4 regions of the Streptomyces sp. NBC_00212 genome follow, and region 3 is predicted to be linked to each of the others. Evidence: riboswitches for the same ligand, from Rfam matches in the RefSeq annotation. Region 3 holds a riboswitch; each other region holds the start of a gene.
The links. Region 3 has a riboswitch for cyclic di-AMP ahead of OHA17_RS37200 (transglycosylase SLT domain-containing protein). Riboswitches for the same ligand answer to the same signal wherever they lie in the genome.
Positions count from the first base shown of each region.

Region 1: linked by a shared signal. The riboswitch ahead of OHA17_RS10440 (M23 family metallopeptidase) and the one ahead of OHA17_RS37200 (transglycosylase SLT domain-containing protein) in region 3 are both predicted to bind cyclic di-AMP.
Region 2: linked by a shared signal. The riboswitch ahead of OHA17_RS33630 (C40 family peptidase) and the one ahead of OHA17_RS37200 (transglycosylase SLT domain-containing protein) in region 3 are both predicted to bind cyclic di-AMP.
Region 4: linked by a shared signal. The riboswitch ahead of OHA17_RS23840 (transglycosylase family protein) and the one ahead of OHA17_RS37200 (transglycosylase SLT domain-containing protein) in region 3 are both predicted to bind cyclic di-AMP.

Region 1 covers NZ_CP108115.1:2,291,612-2,296,449, forward strand. The annotation lists gene OHA17_RS10425 (GNAT family N-acetyltransferase) at 1-1,083, opposite strand, end outside; gene OHA17_RS10430 (HPr family phosphocarrier protein) at 1,236-1,517, shown strand; gene OHA17_RS10435 (GntR family transcriptional regulator) at 1,675-2,352, opposite strand; gene OHA17_RS10440 (M23 family metallopeptidase) at 2,589-3,353, opposite strand; cyclic di-AMP (ydaO/yuaA leader) riboswitch at 3,367-3,526, opposite strand; gene OHA17_RS10445 (M16 family metallopeptidase) at 3,763-4,838, opposite strand, start outside.
Region 2 covers NZ_CP108115.1:7,365,385-7,370,222, forward strand. The annotation lists gene OHA17_RS33610 (8-amino-7-oxononanoate synthase) at 34-1,176, shown strand; gene OHA17_RS33615 (DUF397 domain-containing protein) at 1,204-1,428, opposite strand; gene OHA17_RS33620 (helix-turn-helix transcriptional regulator) at 1,449-2,312, opposite strand; gene OHA17_RS33625 (ATP-binding protein) at 2,548-2,982, shown strand; gene OHA17_RS33630 (C40 family peptidase) at 3,095-3,568, opposite strand; cyclic di-AMP (ydaO/yuaA leader) riboswitch at 3,572-3,755, opposite strand; gene OHA17_RS33635 (hypothetical protein) at 4,094-4,402, opposite strand; gene OHA17_RS33640 (ATP-dependent Clp protease proteolytic subunit) at 4,409-4,838, opposite strand, start outside.
Region 3 covers NZ_CP108115.1:8,126,519-8,131,356, reverse strand. The annotation lists gene OHA17_RS37215 (nucleoside deaminase) at 1-15, opposite strand, end outside; gene OHA17_RS37210 (dihydrofolate reductase family protein) at 56-631, opposite strand; gene OHA17_RS37205 (anti-sigma factor antagonist) at 724-1,155, opposite strand; gene OHA17_RS37200 (transglycosylase SLT domain-containing protein) at 1,479-2,246, opposite strand; cyclic di-AMP (ydaO/yuaA leader) riboswitch at 2,251-2,433, opposite strand; gene OHA17_RS37195 (hypothetical protein) at 2,829-3,077, opposite strand; gene OHA17_RS37190 (hypothetical protein) at 3,127-3,483, shown strand; gene OHA17_RS37185 (RraA family protein) at 3,594-4,217, shown strand; gene OHA17_RS37180 (hypothetical protein) at 4,252-4,374, shown strand; gene OHA17_RS37175 (hypothetical protein) at 4,408-4,838, opposite strand, start outside.
Region 4 covers NZ_CP108115.1:5,187,393-5,192,230, reverse strand. The annotation lists gene OHA17_RS23850 (septum formation initiator family protein) at 1-373, opposite strand, end outside; gene eno (phosphopyruvate hydratase) at 475-1,761, opposite strand; gene OHA17_RS23840 (transglycosylase family protein) at 2,021-2,737, opposite strand; cyclic di-AMP (ydaO/yuaA leader) riboswitch at 2,741-2,909, opposite strand; gene OHA17_RS23835 (transglycosylase family protein) at 3,167-4,183, opposite strand; gene OHA17_RS23830 (cytochrome P450) at 4,319-4,838, opposite strand, start outside.

The sequences.
Region 1 (4,838 bases), 5.8 Mb from region 3:
CCCCGCGGCCGGCGGCTCGGGCGCCAGCGAGGCGTTCAACCGCACCCCGGCCGCGGTGTTGATGATCCCGAACGCGTTGGGGCCGATCAGCCGCATGCCGTACGAACGGGCCTGGCGGACCAGGGCGCGCTGGCGCTCCCTGCCGTCCGGGCCGCTCTCCGCGTAGTCGGCGGCGAGGACGACGAGGCTCTGCACGCCGTGCTCGCCGCAGTCGGCGACCGCTTCCGGCACTCGTGCGGCGGGCACCGCGACGATCGCCAGGTCGACCGGTTCGCCGATCGCGCCGACGGAGGGGAAGGCGGGGACGCCGTCGAGCTCGCGCCGCTCCGGGCCGAGCGCCTTGTTCACGGCGTAGGTGCGTCCGGTGAACCCGGCGTCCAGGAGGTTGCGCAGGACCGTGCGGCCGACGCCGCCGGGGGCGCGGCCGGCGCCGATGACCGCGACCGAGCCGGGCGCGAGGAGGCGCTGCACGGATCTCGCCTCGGCGCGGTGCTCGCGGGCGCGCTGCACGGCGAGCGACTCGGCGGTGGGCTCCAGGTCGAGGGTGAGGTGGACCGAGCCGTCCTCGAAGGACCGCTTCTGCTGGTAGCCGGCGTCCGTGAACACCTTGATCATCTTGCTGTTGGCGGGCAGCACCTCGGCCGCGAACCGTCGGATGCCCCGCTCACGGGCGACCGCCGCGATGTGTTCGAGCAGCGTGGAGGCGACGCCCCGGCCCTGGTGCGCGTCCTGGACGAGGAAGGCGACCTCGGCCTCGTCGGCGGGGGCGGAGGCCGGCCGGCCCAGGGCGTTGATGCGGTCGTAGCGGACGGTCGCGATGAACTCGCCGCCGACGGTGGCGGCCAGGCCGACCCGGTCGACGTAGTCGTGATGGGTGAAGCGGTGGACGTCCTTCGCGGAGAGCCGGGGGTAGGGCGCGAAGAAGCGGTAGTACTTCGACTCGTCCGAGACCAGCTCGTAGAAGGAGACGAGCCGCTCGGCGTCCTCGGTGGTGATGGGCCTGATGCGCGCGGTGCCGCCGTCGCGGAGCACCACGTCGGCCTCCCAGTGAGCCGGGTACGCGGGGTCGGACGCCGTCGTCATACCGAAAGCGTACGGGTCGCGGGGCCGTACGGGGCGGGGCAAGGTGGGCAGGGCCGATCGGCGGCGCACCGGGGCCTAAGGTCGGTACGAGCACCGCGCACCACATGAGAGACTGGTCTAGACAACCGTCAGAGATTTCGAAGGGCAACACCATGGCTGAGCGCCGCGTCAACGTCGGCTGGGCCGAGGGCCTGCACGCCCGCCCCGCGTCCATCTTCGTCCGTGCCGCCACGGCTGCCGGAGTCCCCATGACGATCGCCAAGGCCGACGGCAACCCGGTCAACGCCGCGTCCATGCTCGCGGTGCTCGGTCTGGGTGCGCAGGGCGGCGAGGAGATCGTGCTGGCCTCCGACGCCGAGGGCGCGGACGTCGCTCTCGACCGGCTGGCCAAGCTGGTCGCCGAGGGTCTTGAGGAACTCCCCGAGACCGTCTGATCCGGTCGACGGCACGTCCCGTCACATCGAAGGACCGCGGAACCCGAATTCGGGCTCGGCGGTCCTTTCGTTTCCCAGTAATGCGCGTGCGGGAAACGAATTGCGGGCAGCGCGATGCGGCGCCCCTTATCGCCTTTCTTTGTATACGGCCGTGCTGTTAAGTGCGGGCGCTCGCGGTGTTTACGGCATGTTGCGAAGTCCTCACGGCCGCGGGCCCGCGCAGCCGATGGGCGGAAAAGGATCGCTCCGCGTGCAGGGCGGTGAGCGAACGGGCGCGTTCGGCGTCGCCGCGGGCCACCGCGTCGGTGATCGCGCCGAGTTCGGCCCAGGCCTCGGCCGGGCGGGCCGGCGCCTCGACCGCGTACATCCAGGCGACCTTGTGCCTCAACTGCGTGAGCAGCGCGATGAGTCCGGGGCTCGCGGAGGCCTGGGCGAGCGTCTCGTGGAACCAGCCGCCCAGCGAGCGCAGGTCCTCGCCCTGACCGCGCCGGGCCCGGTCCTGACCCAGCCTCACCAGGCCGCGCAGCACCTTGAGATGGGCCTCGCTGCGGCGGCCCGCGGCCCGGGCGGCGGCCAACGGCTCAAGCACCAGGCGGAGTTCGAGGAGGTCGGCCGCCTCAAGGTCGGTGGGCTCGGCCACGCAGGCGCCGGCGTGTCTGCGGGTGGTGACGAACCCCTCGGACTCCAGGGTGCGCAGGGCCTCGCGGACCGGGACGCGCGAGACTCCGTAACGGCGTGCGAGGACTTCCTCGGTGAGCCGGCTGCCGCGCTCATGGACACCCGAGACGATATCGTCGCGGATTGCCGTGCATACCGAATGCGCCGGAATGCGCATGGCCGAACCTCCGCCTTAATCCCCGCGAAACGCGGTCGGGCAATGCCTGTTCCGTGACTCTATGGCAGGCCTTGTTAATTCCCGGTGACGGGCCGGAACCAATGGATATCTTTTGGCCAATGCCGAAGGCCCCCGGCAGCATGCCGGGGGCCTTCGGTGTGCGCGCGGACGTCTTGGACCTCTTGGACGTCTCGTACGCCTCGGATGTCTCGTACGGCTCGTACGGCTCGTACGTCTCAGACGTTCACGCCGTGCGAGCGCAGGTAGGCGACGGGGTCGATGTCCGAGCCGTAGTCCGGGCCGGTGCGGGCCTCGAAGTGGAGGTGAGGGCCGGTGGTGTTGCCTGTGTTGCCCGACAGGGCGATCTGCTGGCCCGGCTCGACGGACTGGCCGACGGAGACCTGGATGACCGAGAGGTGGCCGTACTGGGTGTACGTGCCGTCGTTCATCTTGATCACGACGTTGTTGCCGTACGCGCCGCCCCAGCCCGCCTCGACGACGGTGCCCAGACCCACGGCGTGCACCGAAGTGCCGCTCGCCGCATGGAAGTCGATGCCGGTGTGGCTGCCGGAGGACCACAGCGATCCGCCGGTCTTGTAGCCGGTGGACACATAACTGTCGGATATGGGGGCCACGAAGGTGTTGAGGCGCTTGCGCTCGGCCTCGCGCGCCGCGCGCTCCTTGGCCTCGCGCGCCTCCTTGGCCCGCTGCTCGGCCTTCGCCTTCGCGGCGGCCTCGGCTTCCGCCTTCGCCTTGGCCTTCGCGGCGGCCTGCTTCTGCGCGTCGGCCTGGGCCCCCACCTGGTCGGCGATGGTGTCGCCGATGACGATGGCCTGAGTCAGGCCCGTGTCGGCGGCGGCGGACGGAGCCGCCATGGCCGGGGAGGCGAGGGTGCCTACGACTCCGGCGGTGGCGAGGGTGGCGATGCCCGCGATGTTCGCGCTGCGGCGCGTCATACGGCTGGGCGCGCGATGCTTCCCGGTGGCACGGGTGAACGCCATGAAGTGGCGGTGTCCTTTCCTTCCATCTCGCCTACCGGGTTAGCTGACGGGTTCGGAGCAGGAAGGTCTCCTACGGGCTCCTCCGCGGGCGGAGGCGTCCGATTCACCCCAGGGACTGAGTGGGTCCCCGGCTCCCCAGGCTCGCGCCTTCGGGGACTCGGCGATCACTGTCCGGTGCCGCGGCTGCGACGGGTGGTGACGGACAGCGGGACCGACGCTAGACGGCTGATCTTTCAATCACCAAACAGACACCGGTTTTTGTAGCGCACGCCACATGACAGACAGGCAACCTCCCCAACAAACCGGACATTGCGCCGAAGATCAGGAGGACCCCGGCAGCGCATCCGCCACCGGGGTCCCGTGACCCTCGGCCGTCCGGGTGCCTCGACGGGCCCGGACGGTTCCTCAATCAGCCTGCTACGACGGTCACTTCACCGATTCCGAGCGCCCTGACGGGCTCCTCGATCTGTGCCGCGTCGCCCACCAGGACCGTGACGAGCCGGTCGGCCGGGAAGGCGTTGACGACGGCCGCCGTCGCCTCCACGGTGCCGGTCTCCGCGAGCAGCGCGTACAACTGCGCCTGGTAGTCGTCGGGCAGGAACTGCTCGACCTGGTCGGCCAGCGTTCCCGCGACGGCCGCCGCGGTCTCGTACTTGAGCGGCGCGACGCCCACCAGGTTCTGCACGGCCGTCTCGCGCTCGGCGTCCGTCAGACCCTCGGCCGCCAGCGTGCGCAGCACCTTCCACAGGTCGTCGAGGGCCGGGCCGGTGTTCGGGGTGTCGACCGAGCCGCTGATGGCGAGCATGGCCGCACCGCCGTCCGGGCCCGAGCGCAGCACCTGGCCGAACGCGCGAACGCCGTAGGTGTAGCCCTTCTCCTCGCGCAGCACCCGGTCCAGGCGCGAGGTGAGGGTGCCGCCCAGGCAGTACGTGCCGAGCACCTGGGCCGCCCAGACCCGGTCGTGCCGGTCGGCACCGATGCGGCCGATGAGCAGCTGGGTCTGGACCGCGCCGGGGCGGTCCACGATGACGACCCGGCCGGTGTCGTCGGCGGTGATCGGCGGCATGGGGCGCGGCTCGGCCGTGTTGCCGGTCCAGTCGCCCAGGGTGTCCGCGAGGATCGCGTCGAGGTCGGTGCCCGCCAGGTCGCCGACGACGACGGTGACCGTCGTCGCCGGGCGCACGTACGCCTCGTAGAAGGCGCGCACCGCGGCCGCGTCGATGGCGGCGACGGTCTCCTCGGTGCCCTGGCGGGGCCGGGACATGCGCGCGGAGGCCGGGAAGAGCTCCTTGGAGAGCTGCTTGGCGGCCCGCCGGGACGGGTTGGCCTGCTCGTGCGGGATCTCGTCGAGCCGGTTGCGTACGAGCCGCTCGACCTCGGAGTCGGCGAACGCGGGGGCCCGCAGCGCCTCGGCGAGCAGCGAGAGCGCCTTGGGCAGTCGCGAGACGGGCACTTCGAGGGAGATCCGGACGCCGGGGTGGTCGG
Region 2 (4,838 bases), 760 kb from region 3:
GTCTGTCGGCAGCCTACAAAAAGGGACTCCACCATGTCGCGAGCGCCGTTCGACTGGATCGACGGAGAATCGGAGCGCCGCGAGCGCGCCGGTCTGGTCCGCACCCTGCGGCCGCGCCCCGCCGACCAGGATCTCCTGGACCTGGCGAGCAACGACTACCTGGGGCTCACCCGGCATCCCGCGGTCACGGCGGGCGCGGCCGAGGCGGCCCACCGCTGGGGCGCGGGCGCCACCGGCTCCCGCCTGGTCACCGGCACCACCGCGCTGCACACGGAGCTGGAGCGCGAACTCGCCGAGTTCTGCGGCTTCGAGTCGGCCCTGGTCTTCTCCTCCGGGTACGCGGCGAACCTCGCGGCGCTCACCGCGCTCGGCCCGCACGGCTCCCTGATCGTCTCCGACGCGGGCAACCACGCCTCCATCGTCGACGGCTGCCGGCTCGCCCGCGCTCGTACCGAGGTCGTTCCGCACGCCGAACCGGAAGCGGTCCGCAAGGCCCTGGACGCCCACGGCGGGCCCGGCCTCGTGGTGTCCGACTCCGTTTTCTCGGTGGACGGCGATGCCGCTCCGCTGGCTCAACTCGCCGCGGCCTGCCGGGAGTTCGGGGCCGCCCTGATCGTGGACGACGCGCACGGGCTCGGGGTGCTCGGCGACGGCGGGCGCGGCGCGCTGCACGCGGCCGGGCTCGCGGGCGCGGACGACGTGGTCGCCACGGTCACCCTGTCCAAGTCGCTCGGCAGCCAGGGCGGCGCGGTCCTCGGCCCGGCCCGGGTCATCCGCCATCTGGTGAACGCGGCCCGGACCTTCATCTTCGACACCGGGCTCGCCCCCGCGTCGGTCGGCGGGGCGCTCGCGGCCCTGCGACTGCTGCGCGCGCAGCCGGAGTTGGCGGGCCGGGCCCGCGCCGTCGCCGCCGAACTGCACGGCCGGCTCACCGCCGCCGGGCACCTGGCGGTACGTCCCGATGCCGCGGTCGTCTCCGTGCGGGCCCCCTCGCCGGAGGCCGCGGTGGCCTGGGCGGGGGACTGCCGCGAAGCCGGGCTCGTGGTCGGCTGCTTCCGGCCGCCGTCGGTGCCGGACGGCATCTCGCGGATCCGGCTGACCGCCCGTGCGGATCTGACGGAGCGCCAGATCGACAGGGCCGTGGGCGCGATCCTGAGGACCGCGCCCACGGCCTGACGGCTCGTCAATTCGCTGTGCTGCCCCTCAATTCGCTGTGCTGAGAGTGGAGATGAAGCGTTGCCAGGCCGGGGCGCCGAAGAGCAGCGCGGGCCCGTCGATCCGTTGGGAGTCGCGGACGGCAAGCAGCTCGCCATTGAGCCGGGCCGTCTCGACACAGTTGTTCATGCCCACGCTGCGGCTGCTGCGCCGCCAGGTGGCAGTCGTGAGGGAAGTACTGGAAGGAACGTGCGCAGGGCGTGCGGACATCATGCCTCCCCACTCGCCATGAACTAGCCCGGTTCCCCCCGGGCTATCCGGGCGATGAGATCCAACGAGTCCTCGGAGGAGAGCGCGAGTGCCTGGACGGTCAGGAATGCGGCACTGTACGCCTCAAGGTCTTCTCTCCGTTCGAGGTAGAGGCTACTCGTCAGATGGTCGATAACAACCACATCCAGATCTGAAATGGCCGGAAATGAAAAGATAATGAAAGGGCCGGTGAGGCCGACATAGCCGCCGTAATGGAAAGGGATGACCTGCAACCGCACGTGCGGCAGTGCGGCGAGCTGCAGCAAATGCCGTAACTGGTCCCGCATGGCCGCCGGGCCGCCCACTCGCCGACGCAATACCGCCTCGTCGAGCACCGCGCTGAGCACCAGCGGCGGATCGCCGCGCAGCACCTCCTGGCGGGCGATCCGCACCTCCACGAGCGAGTCCACCTTGTCCGACGGCAGCCCCCCGAGCGCGGCCCGCGTCACCGCCCGCGCGTACGCCGGCGTCTGCAAAAGCCCCGGCACCACCGAGGTCTCCAGCGTGCGAGCCGAGCGCGCCTGCGACTCCAGGCTGATGAAATCGCGGTACTGCGTCGGCAGCAGGCCCCGGTACGCATGCGCCCAGTCCACCCCGGCGCCGCCCGCCGAATCGGCCAACGCCTGCAAAAGCGCGCGGAGTTCGGGGTCGCGCACCCCGTACGCTTCGAGCAGCCGGGCCACGTCCGCCGGCTTCACGCCACTGCGACCGGTCTCGATCCGGCTCACCTTCGACTGGTGCCAGCCGACCAGACCGGCCGCCTCACCACTCGTGAGACCCGTGTCGTCGCGCAGCTTGCGCAACTCCTCGCCGAGCTTGCGTCTGCGCACCGCCGGCCCGTGCCCCATAGCCGCCTCCTTCGTCTCCGGCGATGGGTAAGTGTGAGCCCAAATACGGTCTACCGTCGGAGAGTTCACTGCTTTGAGCGACAGATATATGCATATCTTGGTGGATCGCACCCGAGACCGGCACGATGAGTGGCACTCTGACGCGAAGCACAATCCGAGGCCGATGTCGTCTTCGCGAGCGCTCAACCGCTACGAGTCTTCAAGCCGGCCCGGGTGGGAAAGGGACAGCGTCGCCATGGCAGACCACCTCGAAGCAACCCTCACTCTGCCGAGCGATCCCGCCTCGGTCTCCGCGGCACGGAGGTACGTCGCCGGGGTCCTTGCCGACTGGGGCCTGCCGACCGACGCCGAGGCCGCCGACACGATCCGCCTCATCGTCTCCGAGCTCGCCACCAACGCCGTGCAGCACACCTTCGGCCAGTCGCCCACCTTCACCGTGGACGTCCAGCTGGAGCGCGAGGAGGAGCTGCGGATCGGGGTGACCGACAGCCACCCGCGCTGGCCGAAACGATTGCCCGCCGCCGTCCAGCAGGACAACGGCCGGGGCATGGTGATCATCCGCTGGCTCGCGGCCGAGTGCGGCGGCCGGCTCTCGGTCGCGCCCACCGCGGACGGCGGCAAGACGGTCTGGATCGCCCTGCCGTGGACGGCGCCGGTCCAGAGCGGCTAGGGCCGCGCGTCCCAGACAAGATCCGCCGGACAGGCCCTAGAGACGTGCCGAGGGCGCCCGAGGGCGTCCCGGTGCGCGGGACACGCACCGGGACGCCCGGTCTGGCGGCGCGTCAGCCCACCCGCCCGTACAGGACGCTGTGGCTCCAGATCCGCTCCAGGCGGACCACCGTGCCGGCCTTGGGGGAGTGCCAGATCCTGCCGTTCCCGGCGTAGATCCCCACGTGGTACACCCGGCCTCCCGAGTGGAAGAACACCAGGTCCCCGGCCTTGCGGGACGAGGCCGAGACATGCCGGGAGCCGTTGTACTGCTGCTGGGCGGTGCGGGGCAGCTTGCGGCCCGCCTGCTTGAACGAGTAGAGCGTGAGCCCCGAGCAGTCGAACCGGTACGGGCCCGTGGCGCCGAACTGGTAGGGCGATCCCTTCTTCGACGCGGCCACGTGGAGCGCCCTGGTGGCCACGGCGGCGGCGTTCGCCTCGGGCGTGCTGCCCGGTGCCAGCGTCATCGCGCCCGTCACGGCGAGGGTGAGGGCACAGACGGTGCCGAGGCGGACCGCCAGCGACGAGACGTGTGTGTGCGCGGTCATGCGCAACCCTTCGTCAAACCGCCTGCGAAGGATGACCTGTCGGGTTCGGACTGGCGAAGACGCCCGGCCGCGCATGCGGCTTCACCCCGAGGGACGGCCGGGGTACGGCCCTCCCGAAGTACTCGGGTCCTCCACTCCTGCCGGTCCACTCTTGTCGACCAGTCGTCCGGAACGGCGGCAGGACTCGGCGTCCGCCCGGACCGCCCCGCCGCGGTGGCGGGGGCTTGTCGTCCTAGGGATCTTCACGCACCGACTGTCGGATTTACGGCCCGAAACGGCTTTGTGTGAGGGTGCTCACGACTGCCTGGTTCGGGTGGACAGGGGCCGTTCGGCGCTACTGCAAATGGGGCTGACGAGCCCTGTACCAGCAACGGAAGGATCGATTCAGCAGATTGTCCACGGCCCGTAAGCAACTCATAAGGGCCGGCGAAAGTAGCCGCCGGTGGGCCGAACGGGGGTAGCCCGTCTGGTGCGTTTCGTCGGCCCTATGAGCGCGTCGGGTATCCCTCGCGGTTCCGGGTGCACTCACCCCGTCGTCTGCGGGGGCACCGTGAGCCGCCCCGCGCGGCGCTCGCCGTCCAGGATCCGCAGCGCCCGCGTCAGCGTCTGCGCGTGTACATGGGCCTCCCCGCGCTGGTGCATCAGCGTCAGGGCCTCCTTCAGCGCGGCCGCCCGGCCGACCAGGGCCTGGGCGGCCCTGAGGGCGGCGTACGTGTCGTGGCCGTGCGCCGGATTGATCCGGCCGAGCAGGTCGACCACTTCGAGGTAGGAGTCGATGAATTCGGCCTCGGCGCGCGTCAGCGCGGGCAGCGGCGGCAGTTCCGGTGGCAGCACGGCGGTTCACCTCCCGCGCAGCGACGTCTTGCGGCTTTCGAGTACGTGATCGGCGAGCCCGTACGCCACGGCGCCCGCGGCGTCGAAGACCACGTCCCGCTCGATGTCGGCGGTCACCTGCTCCGGGGTCCTTCCCGTGTGCCGAGCGAGGAGTTCGGTCAACAGCACGCGCCCACGCAGGATTTCGGCCGCCTGGATCTCCAGATCGGACGGCTGCCCCTGCACCGCCTCCTCGATGGCCGGCTGCTGGAGGAGCACCCGGGAGCCGGGCTGTACGGCGCGCTTTCCGGGCGCGCCGGCCGCGAGCAGCAGCGCGGCCACCGAGCTCGCCTGGCCCAGGCAGAAAGTCTGCACATCGCAGGTGACGAACTGCATCGTGTCGTGGATCGCAGCCATCGCGGTGAGTGAGCCGCCGGGGGAGTTGATGTAGAGCGAG
Region 3 (4,838 bases):
CAGTTGCCGTTCCATGTTTCCCGTCCCGCCGTCGTCCGGTGCGTGCGCGTGCCGGTTACTCCGCCGCCCGGACCCGCTCGTGGTGCAGGAGGACGACGCCGTTGCCGAAGGTGCGGGTCTCGACGAGGCGCAGCTTGTGCGTGTCGGCGTGCGAGGTCGAGAAGAGGCGCTTGCCGGTGCCGAGCAGGACCGGGTGGACGTAGAGGCGGTACTCGTCGATGAGGTCGTGGCGCCGGAACGTGGCGGCGAGATTCGCCCCGCCGATCACGAGGTCCCCGCCGGGGCGCGCCTTGAGCTCCTCGATCTCCGCCGGGACGACCTCGTGTTCGACCGTGGTGTTCCAGTCGGCCTTCTGGAGGGTCCGGGAGTACACGATCTTCGGCATCTCCCGCCAGATTCCGGCGAATTCGACCACCGGCGGGGAGGCGGAAGGGTCGGTGTCGGCGGTGGGCCAGTACTCGGCCATGAGCTCATGGGTCACGCGCCCGCTGATGAAGGCGCCCATGGGCCTGAGCTGTTCGTTGACGTACCCGTGCAGCTCGTCGTCGACCATGTGCCAGTCGATTTCGCCCTCGGGCCCCGCGAAAAAGCCGTCGAGAGAGACCGACATGGGAAGGATGATCTTTCTCATCGCAGTCACCTGCGCGACGATACGCCCGCCCTCGCCGACATTCCCGTCAAGGGCGCCCGCTCTTCTTCGTGTGTTTCAACGCCCTGCGCGCACTAGTTGTCGCCGGTGTTCGGCGCGGTCAGGGCGGCCAGGGCCGCCCCCTCGATCGTGGTCGTCGGCTTGAAGAGCGGGTCGAGGCCGCCCGCCGTCAGGATCCGCAGATGCCACGGCCGTACGCACACCACGCCGAGGTGGCCGTCGCGCGCCCGGATTCTCCGGTACGCCCGGCACAGCAGGGTGAGGGCGGCGCAGTCGAAGAAGTCGACGGGCCGCAGGTCCACGATCACGCGGGCACCGGCCGGCTGCGTGGCGGCGTCGAGGTGCAGCTGCACGCCGGGCGCGGAGGCCAGGTCGACGGTGCCCTGGACCTCGACCACCGTGAACCCCTGCATCAGGTACGTACGGGCGTTGCAGCACCGGTCCGGCAGCAGGCCCGGCGGAAGCGGAACAGGCGCCGAGACGGATGGCCGAGCGGTGGTTCCCATGGCAGCTCCCGGTCCAGAACTGTCCCCCGCGGGCGCGGAGGTACTCGGTTGTCGGGCAGTCACCGTGGTCCCGGGGTGACGCACTACCACCCTAGGAATATGGCCGCATGCAGAAACGTGCAGCCTTCGATTTGTTCACCCTGGGGGGTGAACGAAATTTGCGCCGCTCCCCGTTTGAACACCGCACACGGGGAGCGAAGCCGCTCCGGCACCCCTGCCTACCGACCTGCTGGAGTCGAAACCCCGTCGGCGGACGGCCAGTTGGGGTCGTCGGCTCGGTCGGCCGGGCGCCCTCCTCAAGCACCCGGCCCCGAGGACGGCCGTCAGTACGCCCCGAAGACGTTGTCGATCGAGCCGTACCTGTTGGCGGCGTAGTTGCACGCGGCGGTGATGTTGGCCACCGGGTCGTAGAGGTCCAGGGCCGTGCCGGGCACGTGGAAGGCGGCGAACGTGGGCTGGATGACCTGGAGGAGTCCCTTGGAGGGCGTTCCGGCCACCGCGTTGGAGTCCCAGTTGTTGATCGCGAGGGGGTTGCCCGACGACTCGCGCATGATGTTGCGGTAGATGCCGTTGTAGCTGCCCGGGATGCCGTGCTGGGCCATGATGTCCAGCGACTGCTTGATCCAGCCGTCCAGGTTGTTGGCGTACTTCGGCGCACTGGCCGTGGTCGCGGTGGTCGCCGTGGTGAGGCTCGTCGTGCGGGCCGAGCGGTCGGCACGGTCGGCCGAGGCGGCCCGGGCGGGGGCTCCCACGGTGAGCTTGAGGCCGGGCTGGATCAGGGCCGGGTTGCCGCCGATGACGCTCTGGTTGTCCTGGTACAGCTGCTTCCAGCCGCCGCTCACGTTGAGGGCGTCGGCGATCTTGGCGAGCGAGTCGCCGGCGACGACGGCGTAGCTCGTGGGGGCCGCCTTCACCGCCGTGACCGGCTTGGCCACCACGGTGGCGGCCGAGTGGACCGACGCCGGCGCGGCGGCGGCCGTGGTCGCGCCGATCACCGGAATGGCGAGTACGGCGCCGCCCGTACCGGCAGCGGCGAGGCCCCGGGAGAACGAGCTGGACTTGGGGCGGCGGTGCTTGCCCTTTGCAGGCATGGTGAATTCCTCTCCTTCGCCTGCGAGGTGAGCTGTCGGGTTCGGACGCGGAGATGTCCGGTCGCGGCGCAGGCGACTTCACCCCAGCCGTTCCGGAATCCGGATCGGCGGCTTACCTGGGTCCCCCGCTCCTGCCATACGTGTGTGGGAGGGTCCGGACGGCGGCAGGATTCGGCGTTCCATCCGGATTGACGGTGAACTTAAGCGAATAGGCCGAGTGGAAACAAGCTCAGAATTCAATGGGCGCGATCCGGGATATAGATCCACTTAAATCCACACCCGGCGACCACCCCGCCCGAGGCCCCCAACTCGCTTTCCGGCCAACCGAAATGACCCTGCCGGACCCGGGCCCCCATCACCCGGCACGTGACCCAATTCACTCGCCCGCCGAGCAACCAAACAGACCACCCACAAAAGAGGCGAGCCTCACTCAATAGCGGCCAATTCGGACATTACAAAACCCGGAGTGGCGGCGCCCCAAAATGCCCTATATTGGACAATCGGGCCCTCTCTTGTGTCCCACGCCACGCATACCGGCGACAGCACACGCCTCCCGGACGTCGTAGCCGTTTTAGATCCTGCTCACAGGCCCCTCTCCACGGTGGAGCCCGGGCGGCAGAGAGGTGGAACGGTGATCCGAGAGGGTGCGGAGTACGACGTCCTGGTGGTCGGGGGCGCGGGGGTGGACATCCGGCGGCCGTCGGCGGCCACGAGGTTCACCGCGCGCCGGGTGCCCGCCGGGGAGGTCAGCGGGGCGAAGGGGACATCGCCCTCGGCCGGCAGCTCGCGGACCTGTGAGCCGGGCCAGTCGTCGCCGACGCAGTCGATCACGCCGACCTCCAGCCCCAGTGCCCGCGCCCGAGGGCCACGTTCGCGCGGTGTGCCCGGGCCGCTCCTCGATCGGGCCGACCTGCACCAAGTCGGCGAGCGGAACCGGCAGGGAGGCGACGCGTACGACCCCGGACTGGCCGACCAGCACCGGGAGTTCGCGCTCCGCTGCGACCTCGTGTTCTTCAGCGCGGCGGCCGCGGGCGACAACACCCCCGCGCTGATGCGGGAGATCCTCCGCGAGGGCCGCGCGGACACAGTGGTCGCCACGGCCGGCGCCGAGGGCTCCTGCCTCCTCACCCGGGACGGCCGCTTCGGCGCGCTGGCGGGCACCCATGCCTGCACGGCTCCGGTGGCCACCGAGCCCATCTCGCGGAAAAGTCTGCTGGCGGCGTATCAGATCGCTTGAGATCATTCCGACGTTCGAGGTCGGGCATCCGGCGCCGAGCGCCCGGTGCCGCCAACTGGCGCCCTGAACAAGCCCTTATTACGCCGTATCAAGTCCTGTCAGGAAGAAACATGAACGCCATCAGCGAATTCAAGAACATTCCCCCGACCACGCTCGCCGACGTGCTGGGCCGCGAGCAGGTCATGGATATCGGCATTCGCCCTTTGTGGTCCCCGATGCCGCGCATCGCGGGTCCCGCATTCACCGTGCGGTGCCCCGCGGGCGACAATCTCATGCTGCACGCGGCCATCCACCGCGCGGAGCCGGGTTCTGTCATCGTCGTCGAATCGGGCGACCTGGACTACGCGCTCGCCGGCGGAAACGTGTGCGCCGTCGCCCAACGCCGGGGAATCGCGGCGTTCGTGGCCGACGGGGTCATTCGTGACCTCGCCGAGGTCCGCGAGTTGGGCTTTCCCGTGTTCGCCCGGGGTGTCATTCCCATCCCCGGAACCAAGAAGGCCGTGGCCCCGCTCAACGAGCCGGTGCGCTGCGGCGGGGTGCTGGTGAACGCCGGCGACATCGTGGTGGCCGACGAGGAGGGCATCGTGGTCACCCCCCGCGCGCGCTGGGAGCAGACGCTCCTGGACGCACAGCGCAAGTTGGCCAAGGAGGCCGGTGAATCCCTCGACGCGTGGGAGCAGACGCACCGCGCCCGCATCGACAAGGCGTTGAGCGAGGGCGGCTTCGAGGGCTGAGCGGTCTTCGGCCCAACTGCCTTCTCATCGCGGCGTGCCTGCGTGGACCGTCCAGGTGGTGTACCTCGCGGACCGCACCGTGCACACGTCCGCGGCCCGGAGCCTCGCCGTGAACGGTCAACTGGTCGTCAGCTACCGGGACTTGACCCGGCACTGATGAGCACCGATACGAGTTCTGCCCGGCTCAGTACTACTGACCCGCACCCCCGCGGGCGATCCCCACCTCGCGGACGAGTTCGAGGCCCAGGACGCGGTCCAGGTAGGCCATGGTCTCGAACTTGGCTCCCGGCGGTACGTCGTCCGCCGTCGCCAGATCGTGCAGGAGGCGCAGGACGGCCGCGGTGTCGAGCCGGTTGTCCAGGGCGGTACGGGCCGTGCTCTTGAGGTCGGCGGGGATCGGCTTCGAGGGCTGCTCGGCCCAGTCCGCCACGGCACGCCGCCAGCGGGCCATGGCGCGGCCCGCCTCGCCGACCTGCTCGGCCGTGATCGAGACCGGCTCCTCGTAGGGGTGGCTGAGCAGCAGCAGGCGTACGGCAAGGAAGTCGAGGCCCTCGAACGGGGGCAGCTGGGCTTCGCCGATCTGCAGGCAGGCGCTGCCCGCGCCTTCGTACGTCCCACTCG
Region 4 (4,838 bases), 2.9 Mb from region 3:
TGAAGCTGGTCTCCCCCGGGAACTGCATGTGCAGGTGCTCGCGGGCCAGTTTCTCGATGTACGCGTCGTCCTGGAGCCGCGCCTTCTCGTCCCGCAGCTCCTCGACCTCCTGCTGTGCCTCGGCGGCCCTGCGCCGCTGGTCGGAGATGTCGGCGCGCTGCGAGACGTACTGCCGCATGGGGTAGGCGAGCGCCACGATCAGCGAGCAGAGGACCAGGGCGAGCAGCGCCGCCCGGCCGGTGAGCCGGGAGCGGCGGGCCTGGCGTTTGCTCTGCGAGCGGTAGACCCGGGCGGCGGTCTGCTCGCCGAGCACCTTGAGCCGGGCCGCGGTGGAGAACCGGTCGCGGTCCGTGGCCTTGGCGTTCTTGCCCATCGCTCTCCCGCCTCCCCTTACACACGTACGTCCCCGGACACGGTACGGGACCGCGGCCGGGGACGTACGTACGACTGGCTAGGGCTTTAGCCCATCAAATGTCAGCCCTTGAAGCGCGGGAAGGCGCTGCGGCCGGCGTAGACCGCGGCGTCGTCGAGGATCTCCTCGATGCGCAGCAGCTGGTTGTACTTGGCGACGCGGTCCGAGCGGGCCGGGGCGCCGGTCTTGATCTGGCCGCAGTTCACCGCGACGGCGAGGTCGGCGATGGTGACGTCCTCGGTCTCGCCGGAGCGGTGGGACATCATGCACTTGAAGCCGTTGCGCTGGGCCATCTCGACGGCGTCCAGGGTCTCGGTCAGCGAACCGATCTGGTTGACCTTGACGAGCAGGGCGTTGGCGGAGCCCTCCTCGATGCCGCGCGCGAGGCGCTCGGGGTTGGTGACGAACAGGTCGTCGCCGACGATCTGGACCTTCGAGCCGAGGCGCGAGGTGATGGTGTTCCAGCCGGCCCAGTCGTCCTCGAACAGCGGGTCCTCGATGGAGACCAGCGGGTACGCGGAGACGAGCTCCTCGTAGTACTCGGTCATCTCGGCGGCCGAGCGGGACTTGCCCTCGAACTCGTACTTGCCGTCCTTGTAGAACTCGGACGCGGCGACGTCGAGCGCGAGCGCGATGTCCTTGCCCGGGGCGTAGCCGGCTTCCTTGATGGCCTCGACGATGAGGTCCAGGGCTGCGCGGTTGGACTCCAGGTTCGGCGCGAAGCCGCCCTCGTCGCCGAGGCCGGTGGAGAGGCCCTTGCGCTTCAGGACGCCCTTGAGCGTGTGGTAGACCTCGGCACCCCAGCGAAGGGCCTCGGAGAAGGACTCCGCGCCGATCGGGGCGATCATGAACTCCTGGATGTCGACGTTGGAGTCGGCGTGCGACCCACCGTTGAGGATGTTCATCATCGGGACGGGCAGCAGGTGCGCGTTGGGGCCGCCCAGGTAGCGGAACAGCGGCAGGTCGCTGGCCTCGGAGGCGGCGTGCGCGACGGCGAGGGAGACGCCGAGGATGGCGTTGGCGCCGAGCGAGCCCTTGTTGTCCGTGGCGTCCAGGTCGAACATGGCCTGGTCGATCAGGCGCTGCTCGGTGGCGTCGTAGCCGACGAGCTCCGGGCCGATCTGCTCGATGACGGCGAGGACGGCCTTCTCGACACCCTTGCCGCCGTAGCGGTTGGGGTCACCGTCGCGGAGCTCGATGGCCTCGAAGGCACCGGTGGAGGCGCCGGACGGAACTGCAGCACGGCCGGTGCTGCCGTCGTCGAGGCCGACCTCGACCTCGACCGTGGGGTTGCCTCGGGAGTCCAGGATTTCCCGGGCTACGACGACGTCGATGGACGGCACGAGCATCTCCTTCTGGGATGTGACGCTAGATGTGACGCAAGCAGTGCAAGGTCGTGCGGGGTCGCGTTCGCCTTGCGACAAGAGCCTAACCGGCTCTGGGGCTCCGGCCAGCCGAGTGCCCGCCTCCTGGGACGAAAAAGGGACCAAGGACCCTTAATCCCGGGCAAAGGACCACAACACTACTGCCGGGTAACAGCGAAAACCCCGGCCCGGCGCGTACGGGGGAATGCGCGCCGGGTCGGGGCGACCTGGGGGTGGGTCAGTCTCAGCCGAGGTGCAGCTTCTGGCCCGGGAAGATCAGGTTCGCGTCCTTGACGATGTCCTTGTTCAGCTCGAACAGCTTCTGCCAGCCGCCCTTGACGCCGTTGGCGGCCGCGATGTTGCCGAGGGTGTCGCCGGACTTGACGGTGTATTCGCCGTTGCCCTGCTTGACCGGCTCGGTGCGCTGCTGGTCGCGGCTGGCCGGCGCGGACTCGGTGCGCTCGGACTTCTGCGCCTTCGGCTGCGACTTCTGCTGGGGCTGGGCCTGCTGCTTGGGCGCCGCGGGCTTCGAGGCCTTCGGCTTCGAGGAGGACGAACCGGAGGTGTCCACGTCGGCCTTGCTGCCGCCCGCGGTCAGGTTGCCGGCGCCGGCGCAGCCCCAGGCACCCGGGCCCTGGATGGCGAGCAGCTTCTCGGCGGTGGCTATCTGCTGGCCCTTGGTGGCCAGGTCGGCGCGCGAGGCGTACTGGGTGCCGCCGGCGGCGGCCCAGGAGGACTGCGAGAACTGCAGGCCGCCGTAGTAGCCGTTGCCGGTGTTGATGGACCAGTTGCCGCCGGACTCGCACTGGGCGACGGCGTCCCAGGTCTGGACGGAAGCGGCGGAGGCGTTGCCCGCCGCCATCAGCGGGGCGGCCACGGCGGCGCCGGTGACACCGGCCAGCGTGGCGACACGGACGGCCTTGGACGGGCGACGGTGCTTGCCCTTGCCGGAAAGCAGCATGGAGGTTCTCCTCACCGACGCCTGCGAGGTGAGCTGTCGGGTTCGGGCGTGAGCTGCCCGGCCGAGCGTCGATGCGCCCGTCTTCACCCCAAGCCGTTGCGGCAGTCACTCGAACTGCCGGGCCCGGCACTTACCTTGGGTCCCCCGCTCCTGCCTACGGCGCATAAGCGTCGACTGTTCCCGTCGGCCGACGGCAGGATTCGGCGTGCTCGGTCGACGGGGCTCGTGGTGACGAGCGAGTCCGACGAAAACACACGCCCCGCCAATGTTCAAAGACGCACATCGGGGAGAAATCCCCCCTACTTGCCGATACAGAAGGGGTGTTTCCGCAGGTGAGGGGCGGGGCGGACGGACCGGGCAGACGGGACAAGCCAGTTGAGGCGAAGAGACCCATGTCTCATTTGCACAGAACGGACATAGGCCCGCGAACTAACCCTGCTTCGGTGCCGAGTTCGGGGCCGTCAGAGCCGCCGCCGCATCCTTCAGGTCCAGGCTCTGGCCAGGCAGGATGAGGTTGGGGTCGGTGCCGATCAGCTTCTCGTTGGCGTGGTACAGCGCGGGCCAGCCGCCCTGGATCTTGTTCGCCTCGGCGATGGCGGACAGGTTGTCGCCGGGCCGGACGGTGTAGTCGCCGTTCGCGGCGGGGGTGTTGCCGGACTCACGTGAGGCATCGTCACCCCGCGAGGCATGCCGTCCGGAATCGCGGCTATCGGATGAGTTGCCCGAATCGTTCGAACCACTCGTACCGGCCGGAGTGCCAGGTTCGACCTGACCGGTCGTCGGGGCGGACGAGGACGTGCCGCCCGGAGCCGTGCCCGCGCTCTCCTCCGGCGAGGGCGCCCCGCGGTGCTTGCCGGGGCTCGCCGGGGTGGACGCGGAGGGCGTCGGGGGCTTGGCCGGGTCGCTCGGCTTCGTGGCACCCGGGGCCGGCGTGGCGGGCGTGGAGCCGCTCGGCGCCGGGGCTTCGGGCGCCTTGGTCGGCGGGACGGTGGGGGTCGCGGGAGCGGGCGTGGGCGTGGGCGTCCCGGTCGACGTGTCGGGCGCGCCCGGGTCGACGTCCGCCGAGCCGCCGCCCTTGGTGAGCCCGGCGCCGCTGCCGCAGTTCGCGAAGGCCCCCGGGCCCTTGGCCGCGAGCACCTGCTCGGCGACGGCTATCTGCTGGGCACGGCTGGCGAGGTCGGCGCGCTGGGCGTAGTCCGTACCGCCGTACGCCTCCCAGGTGGCCTGCGAGAACTGGAGCCCGCCGTACAGGCCGTTGCCGAAGTCGGCGCTCCACATCCCGCCGGACTCGCAGGCGGCCACCTGGTTCCAGGTGTTCGCGTCCGCGGCGTTCGCGCCGGTCGCGGCGAGCAGAGGAAGGGCGATGGCCGATCCGGTCACTCCTGCCGCGACGACGAGAGCGGGTGCCTGGCGGGGTCGACGATGCCGTCCATTCCCGGAGCGCATGCAAAAGGCCTTCCGTGTGACTGCTGAGCCGAATGAACGGTGAACGTAGCCGTACTCGAACGCTTGTCACAAGTCGATGCACCCGGGATCACATAAAAGTCACAGTCTTGACGGCCCGTCAGATGCGGGCGATCGTCATGGGCTGGTGAACTCGACCGGCAGGGTGCGCAGTCCGCGCATGATGAGCCCGCCGCGCCAGCGCAAATCGTCAGGTTCCACCGCGAGCCGCAGGTCAGGGAGGCGCCGCAGCAGGGTCGCCAGAGCGGTCTGCCCTTCGAGCCGGGCGAGCGGGGCACCGAGGCAGTAGTGGATCCCGTGCCCGTACCCGAGGTGCTGGTTGTCCTTGCGGCCGAGGTCGAGGGTGTCCGGGTCGGCGAAGCGCTCGGGGTCGCGGTCGGCGGCGGCGAGCACGACGAGCACGGGGTCGCCGGCCGCGATGTCCTGCCCGCCGAGCGTCAGCGGCCGGGTGGCGAACCGCCAGGTGGCCATCTCGACAGGCCCGTCGTAACGCAGGAGTTCCTCGACGCCGGTTTCGAGGAGGTCGCTCTCCCCCGCGGCGAGGGAGTCCTGGAGCCGCTCCCGTTGGCCGGGGTTGCGCAACAGGGCATAGACCCCATTGCCGATCAGATTGACGGTCGTCTCGAATCCGGCGAAG